DNA from 2 places in the Streptomyces sp. NBC_00654 genome. Region 2 is predicted to be linked to the other one. Evidence: riboswitches for the same ligand, from Rfam matches in the RefSeq annotation. Region 2 holds a riboswitch; the other holds the start of a gene.
The links. A riboswitch is a leader RNA that binds a small molecule or an ion and turns the genes downstream of it on or off. The one in region 2 is predicted to bind glycine.
Positions count from the first base shown of each region.

Region 1: it holds a riboswitch for glycine, as region 2 does, so the genes downstream of both, gcvT (glycine cleavage system aminomethyltransferase GcvT) here and gcvP (aminomethyl-transferring glycine dehydrogenase) in region 2, are expected to answer to the same signal.

Region 1 covers NZ_JAPEOB010000001.1:2,029,559-2,044,708, forward strand. Annotated here, with positions in the region: gene OHA98_RS08855 (3-deoxy-7-phosphoheptulonate synthase) at 1-644, shown strand, start outside; gene OHA98_RS08860 (cytochrome P450) at 667-1,881, opposite strand; gene OHA98_RS08865 (hypothetical protein) at 2,326-3,042, shown strand; gene OHA98_RS08870 (MDR family MFS transporter) at 3,079-4,749, shown strand; gene OHA98_RS08875 (L-serine ammonia-lyase) at 4,821-6,206, opposite strand; gene glyA (serine hydroxymethyltransferase) at 6,360-7,619, opposite strand; gene gcvH (glycine cleavage system protein GcvH) at 7,638-8,015, opposite strand; gene gcvT (glycine cleavage system aminomethyltransferase GcvT) at 8,116-9,231, opposite strand; glycine riboswitch at 9,389-9,486, opposite strand; gene OHA98_RS08895 (AAA family ATPase) at 9,646-10,320, shown strand; gene OHA98_RS08900 (enhanced serine sensitivity protein SseB) at 10,555-11,325, shown strand; gene OHA98_RS08905 (enhanced serine sensitivity protein SseB C-terminal domain-containing protein) at 11,578-12,324, shown strand; gene OHA98_RS08910 (ABC transporter substrate-binding protein) at 12,542-14,212, shown strand; gene OHA98_RS08915 (ABC transporter permease) at 14,298-15,150, shown strand, end outside.
Region 2 covers NZ_JAPEOB010000002.1:1,184,696-1,199,845, reverse strand. Annotated here, with positions in the region: rRNA gene OHA98_RS25625 (23S ribosomal RNA) at 1-2,380, shown strand, start outside; rRNA gene rrf (5S ribosomal RNA) at 2,459-2,575, shown strand; gene OHA98_RS25615 (CDP-alcohol phosphatidyltransferase family protein) at 2,747-3,355, shown strand; gene OHA98_RS25610 (mannose-1-phosphate guanyltransferase) at 3,467-5,962, shown strand; gene OHA98_RS25605 (DUF881 domain-containing protein) at 6,060-6,980, shown strand; gene OHA98_RS25600 (small basic family protein) at 6,977-7,309, shown strand; gene OHA98_RS25595 (DUF881 domain-containing protein) at 7,315-8,115, shown strand; gene OHA98_RS25590 (FHA domain-containing protein) at 8,306-9,103, shown strand; gene OHA98_RS25585 (MerR family transcriptional regulator) at 9,145-9,888, shown strand; gene OHA98_RS25580 (bifunctional nuclease family protein) at 9,942-10,415, shown strand; gene OHA98_RS25575 (MerR family transcriptional regulator) at 10,584-11,201, shown strand; gene OHA98_RS25570 (DNA polymerase IV) at 11,314-12,798, shown strand; gene OHA98_RS25565 (PRC-barrel domain-containing protein) at 12,720-13,091, opposite strand; glycine riboswitch at 13,224-13,321, shown strand; gene gcvP (aminomethyl-transferring glycine dehydrogenase) at 13,521-15,150, shown strand, end outside.

The DNA.
Region 1 (15,150 bases), on a different contig from region 2:
CGCAGTACATCTCGGACGCGGTGACCTGGGGCGCGATCGGCGCGCGCACTCCGGAGAGCCAGGTGCACCGCCAGCTGGCCTCGGGCCTGTCGATGCCCGTGGGCTTCAAGAACGCGACCGACGGCGTCGTGCAGCCCGCCGTCGACGGATGCCGGGCCGCCGCGGGCGAGCACGTCTTCTTCGGCCTCGACGAACAGGGCTGCGGCTCCATCGTCTCCACGAGCGGCAACCCCGACTGCCACATCATCCTGCGCGGCGGGCGCGGCGGCCCCAACTACGGCCCCGAGGACGTCCGCGACGCCCTGGCGGTGCTGGCCGGAGCGGGGATGCGCGAACGTCTGGTCATCGACGCCAGCCACGCCAACAGCGGCAAGGACCACCACCGGCAGGCGGCGGTCGTCGTCGAGATCGCGGAGCGGATCGCCGGGGGCGAGGAGGGGATCGCCGGGCTGATGGTGGAGAGCTTCCTGCGGGAGGGGCGCCAGGAGCCGGGCCCCCTCGACACTCTGACGTACGGGCAGAGCGTGACCGACGCCTGCGTCGGATGGGAGCGGACCGAGGCGCTGCTGGACGCGTTGGCGGCAGCGGTGCGCGGGCGCCGCGCGGCGCGGCGGGAGTCCGCGGCGCAGCACCCGCCCCGCTGATCACGCCGGGTCCGCCGGGCGGTCACAGGACAACGGGCAGTGCCCGGAACCCGTTCGAGATGAACGACTCCAGGGGCACCAGGTCCTGCGGCCCCCCGGCGAGCGCCAGACCGGGGAACCGCTCGAAGAGGGCCGGCAGGGCGATGCGTGCTTCGAGGCGGGCCAGCGGCGCCCCGACACACATGTGCACACCGTGACCGAACGCCAGATGCCCCTGCGCGGGCCGGGTGATGTCGAACGAGCCGGCGTCCGCCCCGTGCTGTGCGGGGTCCCGGCCCGCCGCGGCGTAGGCGGGGAGGATCGCCTCGCCCCGGCGGATCGTGCGGCCGTCGGGGAGCGGGATGTCGTCCACGGCGAAGCGCAGCGGCAGACTGGCCACGCTCGGTGCCCAGCGCAGGGTCTCCTCGACGACATCGCTCCACGAAGCCTCGCCCGCGACGACGAGCCGGAGCTGCCCGGGGTGGGTGAGGAGCGCGTGCACCGCGTTGCCGATGAGGTTCACGGTGGTCTCGAACCCGGCGGAGATCACGAGCCACAGCGTGTGCATCAGCTCCTCCTCGCTCAGCCGGGCGCCGCCCTCGTCCCGGGCGGAGATGAGGACACTGGTCATGTCGTCGCCGGGGTCGGGGCGCTTGAGCGCGACCAGTTCGCGCAGTACCTCCTGGATCTCCTGCCAGGTGGACGCGGCCTCCTCCGGGCCGATGTCGGTGTCGAAGATGCGGGCGATGACCGCCGCGGTACGGGGCCGCAGCCCTTCGGGGATCCCGAAGAGCCGGCACATGACCTGCATCGGCAGCGGGTGCGCGTACCGGGCGCGCAGATCCACCGTCCGGCCGGGCGGCTCGGCGGCCATGGAGTCGAGCAGCCGCCCGGCCACCTTCTCGATGTCGCCGGCCAGCTCCTCGGTGCGGCGGGCGGTGAACGCCGGGGCGACGAGTTTGCGCAGCCGCCGGTGGTCCTGCCCGTACGCCGTGAACATGTTGACCACGCCGAGCCAGGTGTGCAGCCAGGAGTCGGGGGTGATCTCCCCCCGCTGCCAGGTGGGCCAGTGCGCGCGGGGGTCCTTGCTCACCCGGTCGTCGGTGAGGAGCTGCTTGATCAGCGAGTGATGGCTGACGGCCCAGGCGGTGACCCCGCCGGGCAGGGTCACGGGAGTCGCGGGTCCGGCCGCGCGGAGCCGTGCGCCCTCGCCGGGAATGTCGCTCCCGGCCGGGTCGATGGCGAAGGGCACGTCCACGGTACGGCTCCTGTACTGGTCGTGGGGGGACCGGGGGTGGGTAACGGGCGAAACAGCGGGGGACGCCCGCCGGTATCAGGCTGTCCATGATCAGGCTACTGATCGGCCGCCGTCCGGTCCGCGACCGAGGGCGCATTGAGCACGATGGAAGACGTGCCCCCTGTACACCTTCGATGCGTGGGTGGACGCGGTCGCGGCGATCGTCGCCACACGGGCTCGAAGCACGGTCGAGGATGCCGCGACACGGACCGGCCGTCCGGGCGGGGACGTAGCCGCCCGTGCCGGTTCGAGAGGGCTTCGAGGAAGGCCCCGGCACGGCCCGGAGTCCTGCGCGGTGATGCCTCGCGCACGTGAGCCCAGACCGTGACTTGACCTCAAGTTTGGTTGAGGTAGCCCAATGGGGACCGGCTACCGGCCACGGCCGAACAACCGGAGGAGAGCGCTATGACGACTGAACACACCGACCGCGACCAGGTGGATTTCTGGTTCGACCCCCTGTGCGGCTGGACCTGGCTCGCGTACCAGTGGTTACGCCAGGTGGAAAGCGTGCGTGAGGTGTCGGTGCGCCTTCGTCCCACCGGGCTCGCGCTGATGCGCGCACGGACCGGGCAGGTGGATGTGAACCCGGAGTACCACGAGCTCGCGCAGGGCCCGGCACGGGTGATCGCGGCGGCCCACGCCCTGCGCGGCGACGAGATCCTGGCACCGCTCTACGACGCGGTCGGTTCGCGCCTGCACGCCCCGGGCGGCGTCCTGGAGGGCACCTTCGGGCGGGCGCGCGATCTGTCGCCCGAGGACCGCAGGCTGGTCCAGCTGGAGGTGCTGGGGAAGGCCGAAGGGGCGGTCGCCGCCGCACTCACCGAGGTGGGGCTGTCACCGGACCTGACGGAGCAGATGCGCTCCACGGAGTGGGACGGGGCCCTGAGCGACTCCCACGCCTCGATTCCCCTCGACGGCCGGCGGATCGAGCTCATCGGTGTCCCGGTGATCTCCGTCAAAGGCGGCAACGGCTGGTTCGGCCCCGTGCTCAGCGCGATCCCCGCGGGGGAACGGGCGGGGCGGCTGTGGGACGGTTTCCGGCTGGTCGCGGCCGAGGAGCTGGTCGGCGAGATGAAGGTGGTCGGGGACCGTACGGTGCCCCGGCCGCGGCTGGTGTTCTGACCGTCATGGCCCGATCCGAGGAGGGATGTACCAGCCATGGCTGAGGCAGTCGCCGCACATGAGGATCCGAAGTACCCCGAGCTCAGCCGGCGGACCATCACCCTGGTGGTGACGGGGCTCCTGCTCGCGGTCTTCATGTCCGCACTCGACGGCATGATCATGGCCACCGCGATGCGGACGGTCGCCGACAACCTGCACGGGCAGACCCTGCAGGCCTGGGCCACCACCGGCTATCTGATCACCGCGACCATTTCCCTGCCGCTCTACGGAAAACTCTCCGACATCTACGGCCGCAAGCGGCTGTACATGATCGCGATCGTGCTCTTCCTGCTGGGTTCGCTGCTCTGCGCGATGGCCCAGTCGATGTACGAACTCGCCCTGTACCGCGGCATCCAGGGGCTGGGCGGCGGTGGACTGGGCTCGGTCGCCCTGGCCGTGCTGGCCGACATGCTGCCGCCGGAGCAGCGGGTGCGCTACCAGGCGAACTTCGGCGCGGTCTTCGGGATCGCGAGCGTCCTGGGCCCGGCCGTGGGCGGGCTGTTCGCGGGCATGGACAGCTTCCTGGGCGTCGCGGGATGGCGCTGGATCTTCCTCATCAATCTGCCGATCGGTCTGATCACGCTCGTCGTCGTCGGGAAGCTGTTCACGTTCAGGAACGTCCGGATCCCCCAGCGCGTCGACTACCGGGGGGCCACCGCGCTGGTCGCCGGGCTGGTGCCGCTGCTGCTGGTCGCCGAACAGGGCAAGCAGTGGGGCTGGACGTCGCCGCTCTCGCTGGGGCTGTTCGTCCTGGGCGCGGCCGGCCTGGCGTGGTTCCTGCTCGTGGAGCGCAGGATGGGCGACGAGGCGCTGATGCCGCCCCGGCTCTTCCGCAACAGCGCGTTCACCCAGGTGAACGTGGTGAACTTCATCGGCGGTATCGGCGCCTTCACCTCCATGACGTTCCTGCCGCTCTACCTCCAGATCGTGCAGGGCCTGTCGCCCACCACCGCGGGCCTGCTGCTGCTTCCGCAGTCGCTGGCGACCACCGTGGGAGCCAAGTTCGCCGGCCCCGTCGTCGCCAGGACCGAGCGCTACAAGTTCATGCTGGCCGGCGGACTGGCCATGCTCGGCGCCACCTACCTGGTCCTGAGCACGGTCGGCGTGGACACCTCGCTGTGGGTCATGGGCGCGCTGGCCGTCGCGATGGGCCTGGGGCTCGGCATCTTCATGCAGACGGTCCTCACGGCCCTGCAGAACAGTGTTCCCCCGCAGGACATGGGTGTGGCCAGCGGGCTGTACAGCTTCTCGCGGCAACTCGGCGCGATCTCCGGTACGGCCGTCTTCCTCTCGGTCATGTTCGGTATCGCCGCCGGCCGGATCATCGACTCCTTCGCCTCGGTGCGGAACACGCCCGCACTGCAGGCCGCGATGAACGACCCGGCGGTGCTGTCCAGCGCGGCGGACCAGAAGGTGCTCACCGGGCTGCTCGGCGGCACCGAGGGCATCGACCTCGACAACACGGCGGTGCTCGACACCCTCGACCCGCGCGTCGCGCGCCCGATCCTGGAGGGCATGGGGAGCAGCATCAACACGGTCTTCCTCGTCCTGGGCGGCCTCGGCCTCCTCGCGGCACTCGTATCGCTCACGATCAGGGAGAAGGCCGGATCCAAGGCGCCGGCCGAACAGAGCGACGGGGCCGGGGAACGGCTCGCCGCCACGGAGTGAGCCCCGCGGCCGTGGCCGGGATCACCCAACGGGAGCCCCCACCGGACCGGGTCCGGTGGGGGCTCATTTCCCTAGCACTCGATGATGTTCACCGCGAGCCCGCCCCGCGCCGTCTCCTTGTACTTGACGCTCATGTCGGCGCCCGTCTCCTTCATGGTCTTGATGACCTTGTCGAGGGAGACCTTGTGGCTGCCGTCGCCGCGCAGCGCCATCTTCGCCGCGGTGACCGCCTTGACGGCCGCCATGCCGTTGCGCTCGATGCACGGGATCTGGACCAGGCCGCCGACCGGGTCGCAGGTCAGGCCGAGGTTGTGTTCCATGCCGATCTCGGCGGCGTTCTCGACCTGCTCGGGGGAGCCGCCGAGGACCTCGGCCAGCGCGCCCGCGGCCATGGAGCAGGCGGAGCCGACCTCGCCCTGGCAGCCGACCTCGGCGCCGGAGATGGAGGCGTTCTCCTTGAAGAGCATGCCGATGGCTCCGGCGGCGAGCAGGAAGCGGACGACGCTGTCCTCCTTCTCGGCCTCGGTGCAGCCGCCGGCCGCGAAGTTCATGTAGTAGTGCAGGACGGCGGGGATGATGCCCGCGGCGCCGTTGGTGGGGGCCGTGACGACGCGGCCGCCCGCCGCGTTCTCCTCGTTGACCGCCATCGCGTAGAGGGTGATCCACTCCATCGCGTGGGCCTGCGGGTCGCCCTCGGCGCGCAGCTGGCGGGCGGAGTTCGCGGCGCGGCGGCGGACCTTCAGGCCGCCGGGGAGGATGCCCTCGCGGGACATGCCGCGCGAGACACAGGCCTGCATGACGCGCCAGATGTCCAGCAGACCCGAGCGGATCTCGTCCTCGGTGCGCCAGGCCTTCTCGTTCTCCAGCATCAGCGAGGAGATGGACAGGCCGGTTTCGCCGGAGAGCCGCAGCAGCTCGTCGCCGGTGCGGAAGGGGTGCTTGAGGGCGGTGTCGTCCGGGACGATCGGGTTCTCGCCCTGGACCGCGTCCTCGTCCACGACGAAGCCGCCGCCGACGGAGTAGTAGGTCTTCTCCAGGAGCGGGGCGCCCTCGTGGTCGTACGCGAAGATCGTCATGCCGTTGGCGTGGTACGGCAGGGCCTTGCGGCGGTGCAGGACCAGCTGCTCGTCGGCGTCGAAGGGGATCTCGTGCGCCCCGAGCAGGTTGATCCGGCCGGTGGCGCGGATCTCCTCGACGCGGGCGTCGGCGGACTCCACATCGACGGTGCGGGGCGACTCGCCCTCCAGGCCGAGCAGGACCGCCTTGGGCGTGCCGTGCCCGTGGCCGGTCGCGCCGAGCGAACCGTACAGCTCGGCCCGTATCGAGGCGGTGTGGGCCAGCAGGCCCTCGTTCTTCAGGCGGCGCGCGAACATCCGGGCGGCGCGCATCGGTCCCACCGTGTGGGAGCTGGACGGGCCGATACCGACCGAGAACAGGTCGAAGACCGAGATGGCCACGGGATGACTCCTAAGGGTGGGAAGACGCCGTTGTCTGCCGGGTGGTGCGGTACGGGCCGGGTCGGCCCGAAGAGCGAGGACAAGGGTGGGGGCACCGCGCTCACTGTCCAGTGTGCGTGGTGCCCCGCCCGAAACGTGCGAACTGCTTCCGGACTACTTCAGACCGGGGTACAGCGGGAACTTCTCGGCAAGTGCCGTGACACGGGCCTTCAGGCCGGCGGCGTCGTACGACGGCTTCAGCGCGGCGGCGATGATCTCCGCCACCTCGGTGAAGTCCTCGTTCTGGAAACCGCGGGTCGCCAGGGCCGGGGTGCCGATCCGCAGACCCGAGGTGACCATCGGCGGCCGCGGGTCGTTCGGGACCGCGTTCCGGTTGACCGTGATGCCGACCTCGTGGAGGCGGTCCTCGGCCTGCTGGCCGTCCAGCTCGGAGTCGCGCAGGTCGACGAGGACCAGGTGCACGTCCGTGCCGCCGGACAGGACGGAGACGCCGGCCTCGGTGACGTCCGGCTGCACCAGACGCTCGGCGAGGATGCGGGCGCCGTCCAGGGTGCGCTGCTGGCGCTCCTTGAACTCCTCGGTCGCCGCGACCTTGAACGAGACCGCCTTGGCCGCGATCACGTGCTCCAGCGGGCCACCCTGCTGACCGGGGAAGACCGCCGAGTTGATCTTCTTGGCGAGCTCCTGCGTCGACAGGATGACGCCACCGCGCGGACCGCCGAGGGTCTTGTGCGTGGTGGTCGTGACGACATGGGCGTGCGGCACCGGGTTGGGGTGCAGACCCGCGGCCACCAGGCCCGCGAAGTGCGCCATGTCGACCATCAGGTACGCGCCGACCTCGTCCGCGATGCGGCGGAAGGCGGCGAAGTCGAGCTGGCGCGGGTAGGCGGACCAGCCCGCGACGATCAGCTTCGGCTTGGTCTCCTTGGCCAGGCGCTCGACCTCGGCCATGTCCACGGTGCCGGTGTCGTCGACGTGGTACGGGACCACGTTGTAGAGCTTGCCGGAGAAGTTGATCTTCATGCCGTGGGTCAGGTGACCGCCGTGGGCCAGGTTCAGGCCCATGATCGTGTCGCCCGGCTTCAGCAGCGCGAACATCGCGGCGGCGTTCGCCTGCGCACCGGAGTGCGGCTGGACGTTCGCGGCCTCGGCGCCGAACAGGGCCTTGATCCGGTCGATCGCGATCTGCTCGACCACGTCGACGTGCTCACAGCCGCCGTAGTAGCGGCGGCCGGGGTAGCCCTCGGCGTACTTGTTGGTGAGGACGGAGCCCTGGGCCTCCATGACGGCGACCGGAGCGAAGTTCTCCGAGGCGATCATTTCGAGGGTGGACTGCTGACGGTGGAGCTCGGCGTCGACGGCTGCGGCGACGTCCGGGTCCAGCTCGTGGAGGGAGGAGTTGAGAAGCGACATCAGGGGATCCCTAGGGTCTCAGTTGCCGGAGAACGCGGTGTATTCGTCGGCGGAGAGCAGGTCGTCCGGCTCCTCCGCCACCCGTACCTTGAACAGCCAGCCGCCCTCGAACGGAGCGGAGTTCACCAGCGACGGGTCGTCCACGACGTCCTGGTTCGCCGCGACGACCTCACCCGTGATGGGGGAGTACAGGTCGCTGACCGACTTGGTCGACTCCAGCTCGCCGCAGGTCTCGCCCGCGGTCACCGTGTCGCCGACGTCGGGGAGCTGCGCGTAGACGACGTCACCGAGCGCGTTGGCCGCGTACTCGGTGATACCGATCGTGGCGACACCGTCCTCGACGGCCGACAGCCACTCGTGCTCCTTGCTGTACCGCAGCTGCTGGGGGTTGCTCATGACCTGAATTCTCCTGTACGCGGGGGAGTGCTGATGAACGGTGGTCTTACGGTGTGAGACGCGATTACGTCACTTCCGGGGCGGTGCGATGCCCGGAATGTCACTTCTCGCGCTTGTAGAACGGCAGGGCGACGACCTCGTAGGGCTCGTGCGTGCCGCGGATGTCCACGCCGACGCCCTCGGTGCCGGGCGCGGCGAACGCCGCGTCCACGTACGCCATGGCGATCGGCCTGCCCAGGGTGGGCGACGGGGCGCCGGAGGTGACCTCGCCGATCACCTCGCCGCCCGCGACGACCTGGAATCCGGCGCGCGGGACCCGGCGGCCCTCGGCGATCAGGCCGACGAGCTTGCGGGGCGGGGCGGTCTCGGCGCGCGCGGCGGCGGCCACGAGGGCCTCGCGCCCGACGAAGTCGCCCTCCTTCTCGAACTTCACGACCCGGCCCAGGCCCGCGTCGAACGGGGTCAGCGCGGTCGTCAGCTCGTGCCCGTACAGCGGCATGCCCGCCTCCAGGCGGAGCGTGTCACGGCAGGAGAGCCCGCAGGGGATCAGGCCGTGCGCCGTACCGGCCTCGGTGAGCGCCCGCCACAGCTGCTCGGCGTGCTCGGGGGCCACGAACAGCTCGAAGCCGTCCTCGCCGGTGTAGCCGGTACGGGCGATCAGCGCGGGCACCCCGGCGACCGTGCCGGGCAGGCCCGCGTAGTACTTCAGCCCGTCCAGGTCGGCGTCCGTGACGGCCTTCATGATCGCGGGCGACTCCGGGCCCTGCACGGCGAGCAGCGCGTACGCGTCACGGTCGTCGCGCACCTCGGCGTCGAAACCGGCCACCCGGTCCCGCAGCGCGTCCAGCACGATCTGCGCGTTGCCCGCGTTGGCGACGACCATGTACTCGGTCTCGCCCAGCCGGTAGACGATCAGGTCGTCCAGGATGCCGCCGTCGCTCCCGACGATCATCGTGTAGCGGGCGCGGCCGGCGCCGACGGTGGCGATGTTGCCCACCAGCGCGTAGCTCAGGAAGGCGGCGGCCTGCGGCCCGGTGACCGTGATCTCACCCATGTGGGACAGGTCGAAGAGACCCGCCCGGGTGCGTACGGCGTTGTGCTCGTCGCGCTCGCTCGCGTACCGCAGCGGCATGTCCCAGCCGGCGAAGTCGGTCATGGTGGCGCCCAGCGAACGGTGCAGGGCGTCCAGGGCGGTGAGACGGGGGGCGTTGCTCATGGATTCGGCTCCAGGGCATGACGACAGAGGACGATCCCTCCCCATCTGTCATCGGAACCTGAGAGGTTCGCCGAAAGGCCCTGAAGGGGGTCAGCCCTCGCCGGGTTCGGCTTGCACCTTGGGTGGAGCCGCCGGGCGGCTCGCTTTTCAGATCTGCCTCATCCACGCGGTACGGGGCCTGAGAGATTCAAGGGAGGAACTTGCTCCTTCGGCGCCCGGTACACACAGTGACCGGAACTCTCCCGCGCGGATTCAAACGGCCGGTATGCAGTTGGCGGGGTCATCATCGCACGGCTTGCGGAAGAGTGGGGCGTCCGGTCTCCCACCCGACACGGGCCGCAGGCCCGGTTGTGCCGCATTACCTTTTCTTTACACTTCTTGGGCAGGTGTGGGTGACCCGACAGGGGGAGGGCGATGGACTTGCAGCGGTACGCGACGACCGCGGGGGTCGCGCACGGCGCGATGCCTGCGCAGCCGGGCGCACCCGCCCGGGAAATGCTGGGCACGCACGCGCCGGTGGTACGTGACCTCCGGGGGCGCGCCGGGCGCAGCCCGCACAGCCTGGACTTCGCGTCCGGCGATCTCGTGGTGGTCTCCGGGCTGCCCGGAAGCGGAAAGTCGACACTGATCCGGCGGGCCGTCACGGACCGCGCCATCGATTCCCAGAACACCCGGGACACCTGGGCCGGGGCCCTGCCCCGCTTACTCCCGTACGCCCTCTACCGCCCGCTGGTCCGGGTGGCCCACTACTACGGGCTGTGGCGGGCACTCCGCTCCGGCGAGTCCGTCGTGGTGCACGACTGCGGCACCCAGGCCTGGGTGCGCCGCTGGCTGGCCCGGGACGCCCGGCGGCGGGTCCGCACCCTCCACCTCGTCCTGCTCGACGTCACGCCCAAGGTGGCGCGGGAAGGGCAGCGCGAGCGCGGCCGGGGCGTCTCCGGGTACGCCTTCTCCCGGCACCGGCGCTCGGTCGGCCGGCTGCTGCACGACACGGAGCGGGGTCTGCTGCCCCCGGGATGCGCCTCGGCGGTGCTGCTGGACCGTGAGGCGGCGGGGGTGCTCGGCCGGATCTCGTTCGCGGACGAGTAGGGCTCGCGGGGCGTACGGGGCCGAGCGGGGCGTACGGGGGCCGAGCGGGGCGGGCGTCACGCGCGGGCCCCGTACGCAGGCGCACCGCCGGCGGGCTCACGGCCGGCGGGCGCCCGCCGGGCCGTCCGGCTGCCGGACGGCGGGCGGGCACGCCGTCGGACACGCCGCCGGGCAGTGGACCCGGGAGGCTAGGGTTTCCGCCGGAACGCAGGTCGAGAGAGGGACACAGGGGCAGTGGACATTCCGGTACCGGCACAGACATATCCGCACCAGGGATGGCCGGCCAATGAGCTCGAAGAGGTGCTCGCCGCCTCGATCGGAGTCCCGGAGGCGGGCGGCCGGCTCGTCGAGGTGCTCGGCCGCAGCGCGCTCTGGGTGCCGCTGCCCAACGGCGGCAGTCCCGAAAGCCCCGATCTCGACCTGCCGATGATGGAGATCGACGGCGTCGCCTACGTCCCCGTGTTCAGCTCCGAATCGCAGTTCCTCGGCTGCGTCGGCACCCAGATGTCCTTCACCGTGGCGCCCGCCCGGGACTTCGCCCGCGGACTGCCGCCGCAGGTCGGGATAGCCGTGAACCCGGGCGGCGCGGTCGGCGTGCCACTGCCGCCCCCCGCTGTCGCCGAGCTCTGCCGGGCCGGCCGCACGCCCCTGGACGGGCCCGCGAGCGGCGCCCGGGTCCGCCTGTTCGAGCCCGACTGGCAGGAGGAACCCGTCGACTTCCTCGCCGCGGTGGCCGGGGAGTTCCAGGAGAGCGGCGTGGTGAGCACCGCCCGCCGGACGCTCGCCAGCATCGAGGGCGGCGACCCCGTCCTTTTCATCGGCGTCGAGTTCGCCACCTGGGACGGCGCGGGACAGAGCGCCCCGATGGACGCGCTGGGCCGGGCGCTGGGCCGGGTCCAGGTGCCGTGGCCCGTCAACCTGGTCCTGCTCGATGTGGCCCAGGACCTCGTCGGCGACTGGATGCGGGAGAAGGTCCGGCCGTTCTACCGGCGTGAGGGGCACTGATCCACCGGTGTGAGGGGCTTTGACCGCACCGCCGGCGAGGGTGCCGGCCACACCCGGGGTCGGGGTCAACCGTCGTTGCCGGGTGGCGACGTCGATCCTTGGCGTCAAGTCGGTGTCAGCGGCGGCGCATAAGCTGGTTTGATGGCGGGGTCGCTCCCGTGTGCCCGGGAGCGGGGACGCGACACAGCGGATCGATGAGGGGCGGAACACAGGGTGAGTGCAGGCACTGCGGCGGCCGGGCAGGTCGAGCACATGCTGCGCCAGGTGACCCCCGGGCGCTACGACGCCTACGAGGCGCTGCTGGCGGCCCTCGCCGACGGCCGGATCTGGATGCTCCTCTGGCACGGCACGGCCGGTTCGCCCGACGCCCAGTACGGGAACATGGAGATCGACGGCCAGGGATACGCCCCGTGCGTGACCTCCGCCCAGGAGCTCTCCGCCAGCGGCTGGAACCGGGCCCACGAGCTCGTCACCGGCCGCGACATCGCCCGCGCCCTGTTCCCCGACCGCTGGGGAATCTGGCTCAACCCGCATGCCCCGGGCGGCGGCGTCGGTATTCCCTGGCTGGACCTGCGCCGTATCGCCACCGGCCTCGACCGGCTGCCCGCCGGACCCCTGCGGCTCTCCGAGCCCGCCGTCGACATCCCCCAGTTCTACGCGCTGCTCACGCAGAACGCCCACCGCACCCCGGCGGTCCGCTCGCTGCGCCGTGCCTGGGTGCATCCCGCCGTCGGTGTTCCGTACCTCGCGATCGGCCTCGATCTCTACGACACGGGCCGCGCCTCCGTCGACTCGGTGCGCGAGATGATGCGGCAGTCGATCGGCGCGGTCCCCGAGGGGCTGCCCGTCTCCACCGTCGCCATGTCCGACGAGTACGACCCGGTCGCGATGTGGCTGCGCGCCAACTCCCGCCCGTTCTACGACCGTGAGGCGCACGCCCAGGCCGGCCCGCCGCCCGCCGCCGTGCCCGGCTACGGGTACCCGCACCGGCCCCGCTGAACCGCGACGAGCGCGACGTTCGGTCACCGAGCGTCGAACACCCCTTGACGTCCGGCTTGTTGGCTTCCCGCGCGAGGATGTCCCGGAACTGGACGGTTTGTTTACTGTCCGGGTCTCGACTAGGTCTCACCGCTATCCGGACTGTTCTCTTGCGGCGGGCACCGTCTGTAGTGTGCGGCCATCAAACCTCACCACATGGCGAACCAGGGGTGGACCCATGCGAATATTCAAGTCCCGGGCTGTCCGGGCGATCACGACAGCGGTCGCTGTCGGTCTGATCGCCACGGGCTGTTCCAGCGAGCGGGACGAGGGCGGCTCCAAGGGGGGCGACAAGGACACCTTCGTCTTCGCCGGAGCTGGTGACCCCGGTTCCCTCGACCCGGCCCTCGCGAGCGACGGCGAGACGTTCCGCGTCACCCGTCAGGCCTTCGAGGCGCTCCTGGAGCACGAGCCCGGCGGCAGCAAGCTCGTCGGCGGTCTCGCCGAGAAGTGGGAGAGCGACAAGGCCGGCAAGGTCTGGACGTTCAACCTGCGCCAGAACGTGAAGTTCCACGACGGCGAGGCGTTCAACGCCGCCGCGGTCTGCGCGAACTACGACCACTGGTTCAACTGGAAGGGCACGTACCAGTCCAGCGCGGTCTCCTACTACTGGCAGACCATCATGGGCGGGTTCGCGAAGAACGAGGACGCCGAGGCGCCCAAGCCCAACTACAAGTCCTGCACCGCCAAGGACGAGAACACGGCCGTCATCGAGGTGAACGAGCCCTCGGCGAACCTGCCGGGCGGATTCTCCCTCCAGGCGCTCGCGATCCACTCGCCGAAGGCGATCAAGGAGTACGAGAAGCAGGACGCGACCGCCAAGGGCGACGCGATCACGTACCCCAAGTACAGCCAGGAGGCCGGCACGGTCGCCGGCACCGGCCCGTACAGGATCACGAAGTGGAACAAGGGGAACAAGGAAGTCTCCCTGCAGCGCTTCGACGACTACTGGGGCGCCAAGGCCAAGGTGAAGAACCTGGTCTTCCGCACCATCTCCACCGAGGAGACCCGCCGCCAGGCGCTCCAGGCGGGTGACATCGACGGCTACGACCTGGTCGCGCCGGCCGATGTGACCACGCTGGAGAAGGAGGGTTACGAGGTCCCGACCCGTGACGTCTTCAACATCTTCTACCTCGGCATGAGCCAGTCGGCGAACCCGGCGCTGAAGAAGCCCGAGGTCCGTCAGGCCATCACGCACGCCATCGACCGCGAGAACCTTGTCAAGACCCAGCTGCCCGAGGGCGGCAAGGTCGCGAGCCAGTTCATGCCCGACACGGTCGCCGGCTTCTCGGACAAGGTGAAGACGTACCCGTTCGACACCGCCCGGGCGAAGAACCTCCTCAAGCAGGCCGGCGAGGAGAAGCTGAAGATCGACTTCTGCTACCCGACCGAGGTCACCCGCCCGTACATGCCTGCCCCGCAGGACATGTTCGAGCTGATGAAGGCCGACCTGGAGAAGGCCGGCATCACCATCGTCCCGAAGGCCATGAAGTGGGCCCCGGACTACCTGGACGCCACCGAGGCGGGCTCCTGCGCCCTGCACATGCTCGGCTGGACCGGTGACTTCAACGACGGCTACAACTTCATCGGCACCTGGTTCGCCGGGCCCGACAAGCAGTGGGGCTTCAAGGACCAGAAGGTCTTCGACGCCGTGAACGCCGCCTCCGAGGTCGTCGACCCGGCCGCCCGTACCGAGGCCTACAAGAAGGCCAACGAGGCGATCGCGGAGTACGTCCCGGGCGTGCCGATCTCGTCGTCGCCCCCGGCCATCGCGTTCGCCAAGAACGTCAACCCGCCGAAGGTCTCCCCGCTGACACAGGAGAACTTCGCCGAGGTCTCCTTCAAGTAATCGCACACCAGCGGGTCCGCCCGGCCACAGCAACCAGGTGGCCGGGCGGACCCGCATCGATGCACGTGAGAAAGGGGCATGCGGGGTGCTGCGACTCGTCGTAAGAAGACTTCTCCAGCTCATTCCCACCCTGCTCGGCCTGTCGGTCCTGCTGTTCCTCTGGCTGAACCGACTGCCCGGCGGACCCGCGTCAGCGATCCTGGGCGAGCGGGCGACCGAAGCCGAAGTAGCGAGAATCAACCGGGCACTCGGGCTCGACGAGCCGGTCCACGTCCAGTACTGGCGGTTCCTCAAGCGCATCTTCGAGCTCGACCTCGGAACCTCCACCCAGACCGGCCAGCCGGTGTGGGACGAATTCACCCTTCGCTTCCCGGCCACCGTGGAGCTCAGCGTCGCCGCGATCCTGATCGCCGTGGTCGTGGGCATCCCGATGGGCTACCTGGCGGCCAAGCACCGCGGCGGCTGGCTGGACGTCGCCTCCGTCTCCGGATCACTGCTCGGCATCTGCATCCCGGTCTTCTTCCTGGCGATGCTGCTGCGCGGGATCTTCTCCGTGGAGCTGGGCTGGTTCCCGAGCCAGGGCCGGCTCACCACCGGACTCGACGCGACCGACATCACCGGATTCTCCGTCCTGGACGGGTTGCTGACCGGTGAGTTCGACGCGAGCTGGGACGCGATCATGCACTTGATCCTGCCCGCCGTCGCGCTGGCCTCGATCCCGCTCGCCGTCATCGTCCGGATGACCCGCGCCAGCGTCCTGGAAGTGCTCGGCGAGGACTACATCCGCACCGCCGAGTCCAAGGGCCTGGACAAGCGCGTCGTGCGTGGCCGCCATGTGCTGCGCAACGCCCTGCTGCCCGTGATCACCGCGGTCGGCCTGCTGACCGGCAGTCTGCTGTCCGGTGCGGTGCTCACCGAGTCCGTCTTCGACTTCGGCG
Region 2 (15,150 bases):
AATAGGGCGATTTAGTAGCGCGCTCAAGACCCGAAGCGGAGTGATCTAGCCATGGGCAGGTTGAAGCGGAGGTAAGACTTCGTGGAGGACCGAACCCACCAGGGTTGAAAACCTGGGGGATGACCTGTGGTTAGGGGTGAAAGGCCAATCAAACTCCGTGATAGCTGGTTCTCCCCGAAATGCATTTAGGTGCAGCGTCGTGTGTTTCTTGCCGGAGGTAGAGCACTGGATAGGCGATGGGCCCTACCGGGTTACTGACCTTAGCCAAACTCCGAATGCCGGTAAGTGAGAGCACGGCAGTGAGACTGTGGGGGATAAGCTCCATGGTCGAGAGGGAAACAGCCCAGAGCATCGACTAAGGCCCCTAAGCGTACGCTAAGTGGGAAAGGATGTGGAGTCGCAGAGACAACCAGGAGGTTGGCTTAGAAGCAGCCACCCTTGAAAGAGTGCGTAATAGCTCACTGGTCAAGTGATTCCGCGCCGACAATGTAGCGGGGCTCAAGCGTACCGCCGAAGTCGTGTCATTCGTACATATATCCCCAACGGGAGTACGGATGGGTAGGGGAGCGTCGTGTGCCGGGTGAAGCAGCCGCGGAAGCGAGTTGTGGACGGTTCACGAGTGAGAATGCAGGCATGAGTAGCGATACACACGTGAGAAACGTGTGCGCCGATTGACTAAGGGTTCCTGGGTCAAGCTGATCTGCCCAGGGTAAGTCGGGACCTAAGGCGAGGCCGACAGGCGTAGTCGATGGACAACCGGTTGATATTCCGGTACCCGCTTTGAAACGCCCAGTACTGAATCAGGCGATGCTAAGTCCGTGAAGCCGGCCCGATCTCTTCGGAGTTGAGGGTAGTGGTGGAGCCGATGAACCAGACTTGTAGTAGGTAAGCGATGGGGTGACGCAGGAAGGTAGTCCAGCCCGGGCGGTGGTTGTCCCGGGGTAAGGGTGTAGCCCGTGTGGTAGGCAAATCCGTCACACGTATAAGGGTGAGACCTGATGCCGAGCCGATTGTGGTGAAGTGGATGATCCTATGCTGTCGAGAAAAGCCTCTAGCGAGTTTCATGGCGGCCCGTACCCTAAACCGACTCAGGTGGTCAGGTAGAGAATACCGAGGCGTTCGGGTGAACTATGGTTAAGGAACTCGGCAAAATGCCCCCGTAACTTCGGGAGAAGGGGGGCCATCACTGGTGATCCGATTTACTCGGTGAGCTGGGGGTGGCCGCAGAGACCAGCGAGAAGCGACTGTTTACTAAAAACACAGGTCCGTGCGAAGCCGTAAGGCGATGTATACGGACTGACGCCTGCCCGGTGCTGGAACGTTAAGGGGACCGGTTAGTGCACTTTCGGGTGTGCGAAGCTGAGAACTTAAGCGCCAGTAAACGGCGGTGGTAACTATAACCATCCTAAGGTAGCGAAATTCCTTGTCGGGTAAGTTCCGACCTGCACGAATGGCGTAACGACTTCTCGACTGTCTCAACCATAGGCCCGGTGAAATTGCACTACGAGTAAAGATGCTCGTTTCGCGCAGCAGGACGGAAAGACCCCGGGACCTTTACTATAGTTTGATATTGGTGTTCGGTTCGGCTTGTGTAGGATAGGTGGGAGACTTTGAAGCGGCCACGCCAGTGGTTGTGGAGTCGTCGTTGAAATACCACTCTGGTCGTGCTGGATGTCTAACCTGGGTCCGTGATCCGGATCAGGGACAGTGTCTGATGGGTAGTTTAACTGGGGCGGTTGCCTCCTAAAGAGTAACGGAGGCGCCCAAAGGTTCCCTCAGCCTGGTTGGCAATCAGGTGTTGAGTGTAAGTGCACAAGGGAGCTTGACTGTGAGACCGACGGGTCGAGCAGGGACGAAAGTCGGGACTAGTGATCCGGCAGTGGCTTGTGGAAGCGCTGTCGCTCAACGGATAAAAGGTACCCCGGGGATAACAGGCTGATCTTCCCCAAGAGTCCATATCGACGGGATGGTTTGGCACCTCGATGTCGGCTCGTCGCATCCTGGGGCTGGAGTCGGTCCCAAGGGTTGGGCTGTTCGCCCATTAAAGCGGTACGCGAGCTGGGTTTAGAACGTCGTGAGACAGTTCGGTCCCTATCCGCTGTGCGCGTAGGAATATTGAGAAGGGCTGTCCCTAGTACGAGAGGACCGGGACGGACGAACCTCTGGTGTGCCAGTTGTCCTGCCAAGGGCATGGCTGGTTGGCTACGTTCGGAAAGGATAACCGCTGAAAGCATCTAAGCGGGAAGCCTGCTTCGAGATGAGTATTCCCACCCTCTTGAAGGGTTAAGGCTCCCAGTAGACGACTGGGTTGATAGGCCAGATGTGGAAGCCCGGTAACGGGTGGAGCTGACTGGTACTAATAGGCCGAGGGCTTGTCCTCAGTTGCTCGCGTCCACTGTGTTAGTTCTGAAATAACGAACGGCCGTGTGTGTTCCGGTGTTGGTTAATTTCATAGTGTTTCGGTGGTCATTGCGTTAGGGAAACGCCCGGTTACATTCCGAACCCGGAAGCTAAGCCTTTCAGCGCCGATGGTACTGCAGGGGGGACCCTGTGGGAGAGTAGGACGCCGCCGAACAATTTTTCCGGGAAAGCCCCGTGCCTTGTGGCACGGGGCTTTTCTGCGTTCTGAACGTCTCGGAATTATGGAGCCGCGCTTGCTCCCCATCCACCCCTGTGCACCCGCCGGCGGTCGCTGCGGGTAAGGTCAGGGGGCATCATTGGCACGTTCTTCACAGGAGGCCCCCGGGTGGAGGTCCAGGAGACTCGGGTTCAGACGGACCGGGTCCTCACCATCCCCAACATCCTCAGCATGGCTCGCCTCGTCGGCGTACCGCTCTTCCTGTGGCTGATTCTCCGCCCCGTGTTCGGCGGGCCCACCAGCGACGGCTGGGCGTTGCTGGTGCTCATGCTCAGCGGTATCAGCGACTACCTCGACGGAAAGCTCGCGCGCCGGTGGAACCAGATCAGCAGCCTCGGGCGGCTCCTGGACCCGGCCGCCGACCGGCTCTACATCCTTTCCACCCTTGTCGGGCTCACTTGGCGTGAGATCCTGCCACTGTGGCTGACCGCCGCGCTTCTCGCCCGAGAACTGATGTTGCTCGTGATGGTCGGAATCCTGCGAAGGCACGGCTATCCGCCGCCCCAGGTGAACTTCCTCGGGAAAGCTGCAACATTCAACCTGATGTATGCGTTCCCCTTGTTGCTGCTCAGTGACGGAAGTGGTTGGCTGGCAACGCTGGCCGCCGTTTTCGGATGGGCGTTCGCAGGATGGGGTACAACGCTCTATTGGTGGGCAGGGATCCTCTACGTGGTTCAGGTCCGCCGGCTCGTCAAGGCGGATGCAGTAGCCGATTGAGCTCGTTGATGCGGTGCCGCGCAGTGTGGCCGGCCCGCGGCTGATGTCTTGGATGCTGCCCCGGCGGGCAAGTCGGCTAGCCGTCGTCTCTTCTAGGAGGACGTTTCCGACATGAAGGCCGTCGTGATGGCTGGTGGTGAAGGCACTCGCCTTCGCCCCATGACCTCGAGCATGCCCAAACCGCTCCTGCCCGTAGCCAATCGGCCGATCATGGAGCATGTGCTGCGGCTGCTCAAGCGGCATGGGCTCAATGAGACCGTCGTAACCGTCCAGTTCCTCGCCTCTCTCGTCAAGAACTACTTCGGCGACGGCGAAGAACTCGGAATGGAGCTCACCTACGCCAACGAGGAGAAGCCGCTCGGCACCGCGGGGAGTGTCAAGAACGCCGAGGAAGCGCTCAAGGACGACACCTTCCTCGTCATTTCCGGTGACGCGCTCACGGACTTCGACCTGACCGATCTCATCGCCTTCCACAAGCGGAAGGGCGGACTCGTCACGGTCTGTCTCACGAGGGTCCCCAATCCACTGGAATTCGGGATCACCATCGTGGACGAGGAAGGCCAGGTCGAGCGCTTCCTGGAGAAGCCCACCTGGGGCCAGGTCTTCTCCGACACCGTCAATACGGGCATCTACGTCATGGAGCCCGAGGTCTTCGACTACGTCCAGGCCGACACCTCCGTGGACTGGTCGGGTGATGTCTTCCCGCAGCTCATGAAGGAAGGCAAGCCGATCTACGGCTATATCGCCGAGGGCTACTGGGAGGACGTGGGCACCCACGAGAGCTATGTGAAGGCACAGGCCGACGTTCTGGAGCGCAAGGTCGACGTCGAGCTGGACGGCTTCGAGATCTCGCCCGGCGTGTGGGTGGCCGAGGGCGCGGAGGTCCACCCGGACGCCGTGCTCCGGGGGCCGCTCTACATCGGTGACTACGCCAAGGTCGAGGCGGATGTCGAGATCCGTGAGCACACGGTCGTGGGCTCCAACGTCGTCGTGAAGACGGGAGCCTTCCTGCACAGGGCCGTGGTGCACGACAACGTGTACATCGGCCAGCACAGCAATCTGCGCGGCTGCGTGATCGGAAAGAACACCGACATCATGCGCGCGGCCCGCATCGAGGACGGCGCCGTCATCGGCGACGAGTGTCTGGTCGGTGAGGAATCGATCATTCAGGGCAATGTGCGGGTGTACCCGTTCAAGACCATCGAGGCCGGCGCCTTCGTCAACACCTCGGTGATCTGGGAGTCCCGCGGGCAGGCGCATCTGTTCGGCGCCCGTGGTGTCTCCGGAATCCTGAACGTCGAGATCACTCCCGAACTGGCGGTGCGGCTGGCGGGCGCGTATGCCACGACGCTGAAGAAGGGCTCGACGGTCACCACGGCGCGCGATCACTCCCGTGGTGCCCGTGCGCTGAAGAGAGCGGTCATTTCGGCCCTCCAGGCCAGCGCCATCGACGTCCGGGACCTGGAGAACGTGCCACTGCCCGTGGCCCGTCAGCAGACGGCCAGGGGCAGCGCGGGCGGCATCATGATCCGTACGTCGCCCGGGGTGCCCGACTCGGTGGACATCATGTTCTTCGACGAACGCGGCGCGGATCTGTCGCAAGCGCGTCAGCGGAAACTGGACCGGGTCTATGCGCGCCAGGAGTACCGAAGGGCCTTCCCCGGTGAGATCGGGGACCTGTACTTCCCCTCCAGCGTCTTCGACTCGTACACCGGCTCCCTGCTGCGTAACGTCGACACCACCGGTATCGCCGAGGCGGGGCTCAAGGTCGTCGTCGATGCCTCCAACGGCAGTGCCGGGCTTGTCCTGCCCAGCCTGCTCGGGCGGCTCGGCGTGGAATCGCTGACCATCAACCCGGGGCTCGACGAGTCGCGGCCGACCGAGTCGGCCGAGTCCCGCAGGGCCGGGCTCGTGCGGCTCGGTGAGATCGTTTCCTCGGCCCGTGCCGCCTTCGGGGTGCGATTCGACCCCGTGGGTGAACGTCTGTCGCTGGTGGACGAGCACGGGCGGATCATCGAGGACGACCGGGCCCTGCTCGTGATGCTCGACCTGGTCGCGGCCGAGCGGCGCAGCGGGCGCGTTGCCCTGCCCGTGACGACCACGCGCGTGGCCGAGCAGGTGGCGGCCTACCACGGCACCCAGGTGGAATGGACGACCACGTCGCCGGACGACCTGACCAGGGTGGGCCGTGAGGACTCCACCATCTTCGGGGGAGACGGGCGCGGCGGCTTCATCGTTCCCGAATTCAGCAGCGTCTTCGACGGCGCGGCCGCCTTTGTCCAGCTCATCGGGCTCGTCGCCCGTACGCAGCTCACGCTCAGCCAGATCGACGCCCGCATTCCGCGTGCCCATGTGCTCCGCCGTGACCTGGCGACCCCGTGGGCGGTCAAGGGACTCGTCATGCGGCGTGTGGTCGAGGCGGCCGGGGACCGCAGCGTGGACACCACGGACGGTGTGCGGGTGGTCGAGGCCGACGGCCGGTGGGTGATGGTGCTGCCGGACCGGGCCGAGGCCGTCACGCATCTGTGGGCCGAGGGGCCCGACGACGCCTCCGCGCAGGCCCTGCTCGACGAGTGGTCGGCAGTCGTGGACAGCGCGGGCAGCTGATGTGACGACGGTGCACCGGGAGTTGCCGCGCCAGGGCTCCCGGTGCGCCGGTGGGGCCATTCGGCGGTAGCCGTAGTGACGTGCGACGATGTGCGGCATGTCGCAGCAGCCCCCCGATCGGAGCACCGCCCCGAAGCCAGCCCGCCCCGACGCCTCCATGTCGCTGCTGACCAATGTGATGGACCACAGCCTCGATGACGGATACGCCGAGGCCACGGCACGCCGCGAGGCCGACGGGAGCGCCGGCCTGCCCCGTACGCTCAAGTCGAAGCTCGGTCTGGCGGCCGGGCTGGTGATCGCGGCTCTCGTGGTCACCCTCGGTGCCGCCGAGGCGAGGGTGTCGGCGCCGGTCGTGGCCAAGGAGCGTGAGGAGCTCATCGACCGTATCGACGCGGAGACCACCGCGGCGGACACGCTGGAGTCGGACGTCGAGGAGCTGCGTTCCGACGTGAGCGAGCGCCAGCGCAAGGCGCTCGAACAGCACGGCGGGGACCAGGGCGGGCTCGTGGCACTGCTGTCCGGGGCCACTCCGGTCGAGGGGCCCGGTGTGAAGCTCGTCGTGGACGACGCCAAGGACACGGACCAGGGCGGCGGCGGACCGCGCGAGTCGACCGGCTTCGCCGACACCGGACGGGTGCGCGACCGGGACATGCAGCGCGTTGTCAACGGACTCTGGGAGTCCGGCGCGGAGGCCATCGCCATCAACGGCCAACGGCTGACAGCACTGTCGGCGATCCGCGCGGCGGGCGACGCCATACTGGTCGACAACCGGCCGCTCGTACCGCCCTACACGGTGCTCGCGGTGGGGAATGGCAAGGAGCTCGCCACCGCGTTCCGAGACAGTGCCGACGGGATGTATCTGCACGCGCTGCAGGAGAACTTCGACATCCGGACCAGCATTTCCGGTCAGGAGAAGGTACGGCTTCCGGCCGCGCCGAGCCTGATCGTCCGTACAGCAGAGCCGAAAACCGCCGGCACCGGCAGTGGCACGGCAGAATCAGGGAAGGGCACATCGTGATCGCCGTACTGGGCCTCGTCGTGGGAGTCGTGGTCGGACTGTTGGTCCGGCCCGAGGTACCGGCGGTGGTCGAGCCCTACCTGCCGATCGCCGTGGTGGCCGCGCTCGACGCCGTCTTCGGAGGTCTGCGGGCGATGCTCGACGGTATCTTCGTCGACAAGGTCTTCGTGGTGTCGTTCCTGTCCAATGTCGTCGTGGCCGCACTGATCGTGTTCCTCGGCGACAAACTGGGTGTGGGTGCCCAGCTCTCCACCGGTGTGGTGGTGGTGCTCGGCATCCGGATCTTCTCCAACGCCGCCGCCATCCGCCGGCACGTCTTCCGGGCTTGAGGCCGATGAGTAACGAAGAATCCCCCCGCAGCGAGGAGCGCGCCGGCGACGAGCCGGCCGACGCTCCCACGCCCCCGCCCGCACCGCTCGACGGACGTCGGCGGCTGCTGGCCGGTCTGTGGCCGCCCCGGGTGAGCCGTGCCCAACTCGTTGTCGCGCTCCTGCTGTTCGGCCTCGGTCTGGGGCTGGCCATCCAGGTCCGCTCCAACAGCGAGGACAGCGCCCTGCGCGGAGCACGGCAGGAGGACCTGGTCCGGATCCTCGACGAGGTCGATGACCGGACCCAGCGCCTGGAGGACGAGAAGCAGCGCCTCGACGATCAGCGTACGGAGCTGGAGAACAGCTCCGACCAGGCCGAGGAAGCCCGGAAACAGACGCTGGAGAAGGAGCGGCAGCTCGGTATCCTGGCGGGCACCGTGGCGGCGCACGGCCCCGGCATCACGCTGACGGTCAACGACCCCGGCGGCGGCGTCGCGGCCGACATGCTGCTCGACGCCATCCAGGAGCTGCGTGCGGCCGGTGCCGAGGCGATCGAGGTCAACGGCGTGCGGGTGGTGGCCAATACGTACTTCGCCGGTGACGGCGGTGACATCCAGGTCGACGGCAAGAGGATCGAAGCGCCATATGAGTTCAAGGTGATCGGGAAGCCGCAGGATCTGGAGCCGGCGCTCAACATTCCCGGCGGTGTGGTCCAGACGCTGGAGAAGGAGCAGGCCGCCGCGGTCGTGGCGAGGTCGGACGACATCGTCGTGGATGCCTTGCGGCCGGCGAAGCAGCCTGACTACGCTCGGTCGTCGTCCCAGTGAGCCGTAGGCGTACGAAGGCGGAAGGACGCGGGCCGGAGGTTGCGGGGGGTCGGCGCAACGGATTGGTGGCGCGTGGTGGAAACTGTCGGGTGGATACGGACGTTGTGAAGATGTCCGGGTCGGCAGGTGTGTTCATTCAGGGTTCGTCCTGCCCCACGGGCGGGTCTATGTCGGTCAAGGGGAATCGCCCGTGAAGTTGTTTGCGAAGTTGTTCGGAAAGAGTGCACGCGAGGACAGCAACAGCGCTGCCCGGCACCGTGCACCGCGCCATGGTCAGGACGAGGAGCAGGGCGGGGAGCGTCCGCTCTTCCGTGACGAGGTCTCCGGTTCCGCCGGTGACGCTCAGGGGGGGCCCGGCGTGTCGTCTGTTGACCATGCCGGTGCCGGACGCATAGGTTTCGGCGAACCATCAACCTCAAGTACGGGTGGAGGGTTCAGCCCCGCCCCGGAGGGTGCGTCCATGCCGGTCTGTGCGAGGTGCGGGCACCGCAACGCCGAAGCCAGCCGTTTCTGCTCCAACTGCGGTACGCCGCTGCGGGGCGGTGTCCCCGAGCGCGCCTCGGAGACGACATCGACGATCTCGATCTCCGGTCTTGAGGCGTACGAGGCGGAGGCGACGGGTCAGACCGCGCTGCCTTCCCTCTCGCCCGAGGCACAGGCGGCAGTGGACGCCCTGCCGGGCGGTTCCGCGCTGCTCGTGGTGCGGCGCGGGCCGAATTCGGGCAGCCGCTTCCTGCTGGACGGTGACCTCACCACGGCCGGACGGCACCCGCAGAGCGATATCTTCCTCGACGACGTGACCGTGTCGCGGCGTCATGTGGAGTTCCGCAGGAGCCCGGACGGTAGCTTCACCGTGGGTGATGTCGGCAGCCTCAACGGCACCTATGTCAACCGTGAGCGCATCGATTCCGTCGCGCTGTCCAACGGCGACGAAGTCCAGATCGGTAAGTACCGGCTGGTCTTCTACGCGAGCCAGCGGGGCGTATGACCCTCCCCCGGACTCTGTCCGGGGGATCCTCAGGAAGGCCCATGCTGCGAACACCCACAGGCGGTGCCGGTCACGGCACCGCCTCCGCGGACGCCCGAGCGATGAGCATCGGTACGGTGCTCCTCCAGTTGCGCGACGAGTTCCCCGAAGTCACCATCTCCAAGATTCGTTTCCTGGAGGCCGAGGGCCTCATCGAGCCGCAGCGGACGCCTTCCGGCTACCGGAAGTTCAGTTCCGACGATGTCGAGCGGCTCGCACAGGTGCTCCGTATGCAGCGGGACCACTATCTTCCGCTGAAGGTCATCCGGAGGCATCTCGACGCCCTGGCCCGGGGGGAGCAGCCCGTGCTGCCCACCCCCGGAGGCCAGCGGGACCTCTCCGACGGATTCTGGGACTTCGGCACCGGCGCCGCGACCGCCGCGCGCATCGGGCGCTCCGAGCTGCTCGCGGCGGCCGAGGTGGACGAGGAGCAGCTCGACGAGTGGGAGTCGTACGGGCTGATCGTGGCCATGCCGGAGGGCGGCTACGACGCCGAGACGGTGACCGTGGCGAAACTTGTGGCGGATCTGGGCCGATTCGGTCTGGAACCTCGGCACCTGCGGGCCATGCGGGCCGCAGCGGACCGTGAGGCCGGGCTGATCGAACAGGTGGTCGCGCCCTTGCGCCGGCACCGGAATCCGCAGACCAGAGCCCATGCGGAGGCCACCGCGAAAGAGCTCGCCGAGCTTTCCGTGCGGCTGCACGCGGCCCTTGTCCAGACGGCTCTGCAGGTCCGGCTGCACTGACCTCGAGGGCGCCCGACTACCCAAACATGGCGAGCACGTCCTAGGGTTGCTGTGTGAACGAGCTCGACGTTGTCGGTGTCCGGGTGGAAATGCCCTCAAACCAGCCGATCGTTCTCCTGCGTGAAGTGGGAGGCGACCGGTACCTCCCCATTTGGATCGGTCCTGGGGAGGCGACCGCGATCGCCTTCGCCCAGCAGGGCATGGCTCCGGCCAGGCCGCTGACCCATGATCTTTTCAAGGATGTGCTCGAGGCCGTCGGCCAGGAGCTCACCGAGGTCCGCATCACGGACCTTCGCGAAGGTGTGTTCTACGCGGAGCTCGTCTTCGCCAGCGGGGTCGAGGTGAGTGCACGGCCGTCCGACGCCATAGCGCTCGCCCTGCGGACCGGAACGCCGATCTACGGCAGTGACGGGGTGCTGGACGATGCCGGGATCGCCATCCCCGACGAGCAGGAGGACGAGGTGGAGAAGTTCCGCGAGTTCCTCGACCAGATCTCTCCGGAGGACTTCGGCACCAACAGTCAGTGACCGTCCCGCAGGGGTGTCGTCAGCGCATCCGAAAAGCCTTTCCCGATAGTGAGGCACGGGAAACCACCCTCAGGGTGATTATCACTCGGCGTGCCGAGTGTGGCGATCGTTGACGCACCCCAAGTGACTGCCTACCTTCGAGTGGGCAGGTCAAGGACGGAGGTCGGCGTGAGAATCAGCGGCGACGGTACGGCAGCGGGTGGGCCGTATCCGCAGTACGGCAGTGCGGCCGACCACACCATCAGGCAACCGGTTCAGCCGGCTGCGGTGGCGGCGGACGGCGTGGCAGCAGCGAATGACATCGGCTATCGCGGACCGACGGCGTGCGCGGCGGCGGGGATCACCTACCGCCAGCTCGACTACTGGGCGCGTACGGGGCTGGTGGAGCCGAGCGTGCGTCCGGCCTACGGGTCGGGCACCCAGCGTCTCTACAGCTTCCGGGACGTGGTTCTCCTCAAGATCGTCAAGCGGTTCCTGGACACCGGGGTCGCCCTGCAGAACATCCGCACCACGGTCCAGCATCTGCGGGCCCGGGGGTTCCAGGACCTTGAGCGGATGACGCTCATGAGCGACGGTGCGACGGTCTACGAGTGTTCCTCGCCGGCCGAGGTCGTGGCGCTGCTCCAGGGTGGGCAGGGGGTCTTCGGGATCGCCGTCGGTGTCGTGTGGCGGGATGTGGACGCGGCGCTGTCCCAGCTGCACGGAGAGCGGGTCGACACCGGCGAGACGCTGGTCGGCAACAATCCCACCGACGAACTCGCGCGGCGGCGCAACCGAGCCGGATGACCGGCTGACACCATCGGCGACAGCGTGACGACTGCCCGGCCCCCGAGGGGTGCCGGGCAGTCGCGCTGTCGGTACCGTCGCGTTGTCAGTGCCGTAGGGCAGCATCGGATGTGTGAGAGCCGCGCCCACCATCCTCCATCTGGACATGGATGCCTTCTACGCCTCGGCGGAGCAGGCGTCCAAGCCGAGTCTGCGCGGCAAGCCGGTGGTCGTGGGCGGCCTGGGGCCGCGCGGAGTGGTCGCCACCGCGTCGTACGAGGCCCGGCGGCTGGGCGTGCACTCGGCGATGCCGACGGCGCAGGCCCGGCGGCTGGCACCGAACGCCGCGTATCTCGTGCCGCGCTTCTCGCTGTACCGGACGGTGAGCGACCAGGTGATGGAGCTGCTCGGCAGGCTGTCGCCGCTGGTGGAGCCGCTCAGCCTGGACGAGGCGTTCGTCGATCTGGAGGCGGGCGGCGTAGCCGACGACTCGGTGTCGGCCCGCGCCATGGGTGAGCAGCTGCGGGCAGCCATCCACGCGGTGACCGGGCTCAGCGGATCCGTGGGGCTCGCCGGCTCCAAGATGCTGGCCAAGATCGCCTCGGAGGAGGCCAAGCCGGACGGGCTCCTGCTCATCGAGCCGGGCAGCGAACGGGAGCTGCTGGCGCCCATGCCCGTACGGACCCTGCCGGGCGTCGGCCCCGCCACGGGGGACCACCTCCGCCGGGCCGGGATGACCACCGTCCATGACCTGGCCGAGGCCGGGGAGGCGGAGCTCGTACGGCTGGTGGGCAAGGCGCACGGTGTCTCGCTGCACCGGATGGCGCTGGGTCTGGACGATCGCCCCGTCGTGGCCGAGCGGGACGCCAAGTCCGTATCGGTCGAGGACACCTTCGATGTCGACCTGCACGACCGGGTGCGGGTGCGTGCGGAGGTGGAGCGGCTGGCGGACCGGTGTGTGGAGCGGCTGCGGGCCGCGGGGCGTTCCGGGCGCACGGTGGTCCTCAAGGTGCGCCGGTACGACTTCTCCACCCTGACCCGCTCCGAGACCCTCAGAGGGCCCACGGACGACCCCACAGTGGTCCGGGAGGCCGCGGCGAGACTCCTGGAGGCAGTGGACACCACCGGGGGCGTACGGCTGCTGGGAGTGGGCGTCACGGGGCTCGCCGACTACACCCAGGAGGACCTCTTCGCCCAGGCGGCCGATGCCCGGCACGCGGCCGAGGCGGAAGCGGGGGCCGAAGCCGGACCGGAGGTCCCGCCGGGCCCCGCGGGGGACGGCGAAGCACCGGACACCGTCCCCGCGGGGGAAGCGGAGGGGGAGGGCGCCGAGCTCCTCGCCGCCCGGCGCTGGCCCGCCGGCCATGACGTGCGCCACGGGACGCACGGCCACGGCTGGGTGCAGGGGAGCGGGGTGGGCCGGGTGACGGTCCGCTTCGAGGAGCCGGGCGGCGCACCGGGCCGGGTGCGTACGTTCCGTACCGACGACCCGGAGCTGCGGCCGGCCGACCCGCTGCCCCTGGTGCGCGACCCCGTGGACTACTCCTCCTGGCCCGCCAGCCTGCCGAAGTTCCGGTCCGGTCCGGTCTCCCCCGGGGGCGCGGAGTCCAGCCCGTAATGGCGGTAGAGCTGCAGTTCCTGCTCCGGGCTGAGGTGGCGGCCGACCCCGAAGTCCGGCGCGTCCTTGATCAACGCGCGGTCGAACGGGATCCGCAGCGAATCCTCGACGAATTCGCTCGGTTCGAGGGGGACGAAAGCGTCCCGGCTGAAGAGGCCGGTGCGTACGGCCGCCCACTCCGGGACACCCGTCGCATCATCGAGATAGACCTCGTCCACCGTTCCGATCCTGGTGCCCCTGCGGTCGAATGCCTTGCGGCCGATCAGGCTGCGCGGATCGATGTCGGTCTGCACGGTGCCTCCCACTGGTCGCAACTGCCTGGGTGGTGGTGACTACTCCACAAGCACTACAAAAGTGCAGATCCCGGGTGTCGGCCACTTGAGCAATCCGGAGCGAACCCCGCTGGTAGGCTGGCATATGGCTGCTGACCCCGTGCGGGAGAGTCCTCCGGTGCAGAATCCGGAGGCGCCGAAGGAGCAAATCCTCCCCGGAATCTCTCAGGCCCCCGTACCGCACGGACGAGGTCACTCTGGAAAGCAGGGCGGGTTCCGTTCCGTGCGGGCATGTGCCGGAACGGATCCCACCCTCACCGACGGTGAAAGCCGGTGCGCCGCGAGGCGGGCCGGTGAAGCTCTCAGGTTGAGATGACAGAGGGGGAGGCCGTTCGGGCACCCACGCCGCGGTGCCCCTCGCAGGTCGTGACAGACCAGGAGGCCTCCATCATGACCCCCCGTCGCACTCCGCTCTCCCAGCTGGAGCAGGGCATTCCGTTCGAGCAGCGCCACATAGGGCCCGATGGTGAGGCCCAGGCGAAGATGCTCGCCCAGGTCGGCTACGGCTCGCTCGACGAGCTCACCGCCGCCGCGGTGCCCGACGTGATCAAGAGCACGGAAGCCCTGAAGCTTCCGTCGGCCCGTACCGAGGCCGAGGTGCTGGCCGAGCTGCGTTCGCTCGCCGACCGCAATCAGGTGCTCGCGCCCATGATCGGGCTCGGCTACTACGGCACGTTCACCCCGCCGGTGATCCTGCGCAACGTCATGGAGAACCCCGCCTGGTACACGGCCTACACGCCGTACCAGCCGGAGATCTCCCAGGGGCGGCTCGAAGCGCTCCTCAACTTCCAGACGATGGTCGCCGAGCTGACCGGGCTGCCCACCTCCGGCGCCTCCCTGCTCGACGAGGGCACCGCGGCCGCCGAGGCCATGGCCCTGTCCCGCCGCGTCGGCAAGGTGAAGAACGGTGTCTTCCTGGTCGACGCCGACACCCTGCCGCAGACCGTCGCGGTGATCGAGACCCGCGCGGAGCCGACCGGTGTCGAGGTCGTCGTCGCCGACCTCACCGACGGCATCCCGGCAGATCTCGCCGAGCGCGGCGTCTTCGGTGTGCTGCTCCAGTACCCGGGCGCCTCCGGAGCCGTACGGGACCTCAAGCCCGTCATCGGGCAGGCCCACGAGCTCGGCGCGATCGTCACCGTGGCCGCCGACCTGCTCGCCCTGACCCTGCTCACCTCGCCCGGCGAGCTGGGCGCGGACATCGCCGTCGGTACCACCCAGCGCTTCGGCGTCCCGATGGGCTTCGGCGGACCGCACGCCGGCTTCATGGCCGTGCGCGAGAAGTTCGCCCGAAGCCTGCCCGGCCGGCTCGTCGGTGTCTCCGTCGACGCCGACGGCAACAAGGCGTACCGCCTGGCCCTCCAGACCCGCGAGCAGCACATCCGCCGCGAGAAGGCCACCAGCAACATCTGCACCGCCCAGGTGCTGCTCGCCGTCATGGCCGGGATGTACGCCGTCTACCACGGCCCCGAGGGCCTGCGGACGATCGCCCGGCGCACCCACCGCTACGCCGCGATCCTGGCCGAGGGCCTGCGGCGGGGCGGAGCCGATGTCGTGCACGGTGCGTTCTTCGACACGCTGACCGTGCGGGTTCCCGGCGGGGCCGCCGCCGTGGTCGCGGGCGCCCGTGAGCGTGGGGTCAACCTGCGCCTCGTCGACGCCGACCTGGTCTCCCTGGCCTGCGACGAGACCACGACCCGTACCCAGGTCGCCGCCGTATGGGCGGCCTTCGGCGCCGAGGGCGACGTCGAGGCGCTGGACGCGGTGGCCGCCGACACGCTGCCCGACGGGCTGCTGCGCGACGACGAGATCCTCGCGCACCCGGTCTTCCACCAGCACCGCTCCGAGACCGCGATGCTGCGCTACCTGCGCAAGCTCGCCGACCGGGACTACGCGCTGGACCGCGGCATGATCCCGCTCGGCTCCTGCACCATGAAGCTGAACGCGACCGCCGAGATGGAGTCGATCACCTGGCCCGAGTTCGGGGCGCTGCACCCCTTCGCGCCCGCCGAGCAGGCGC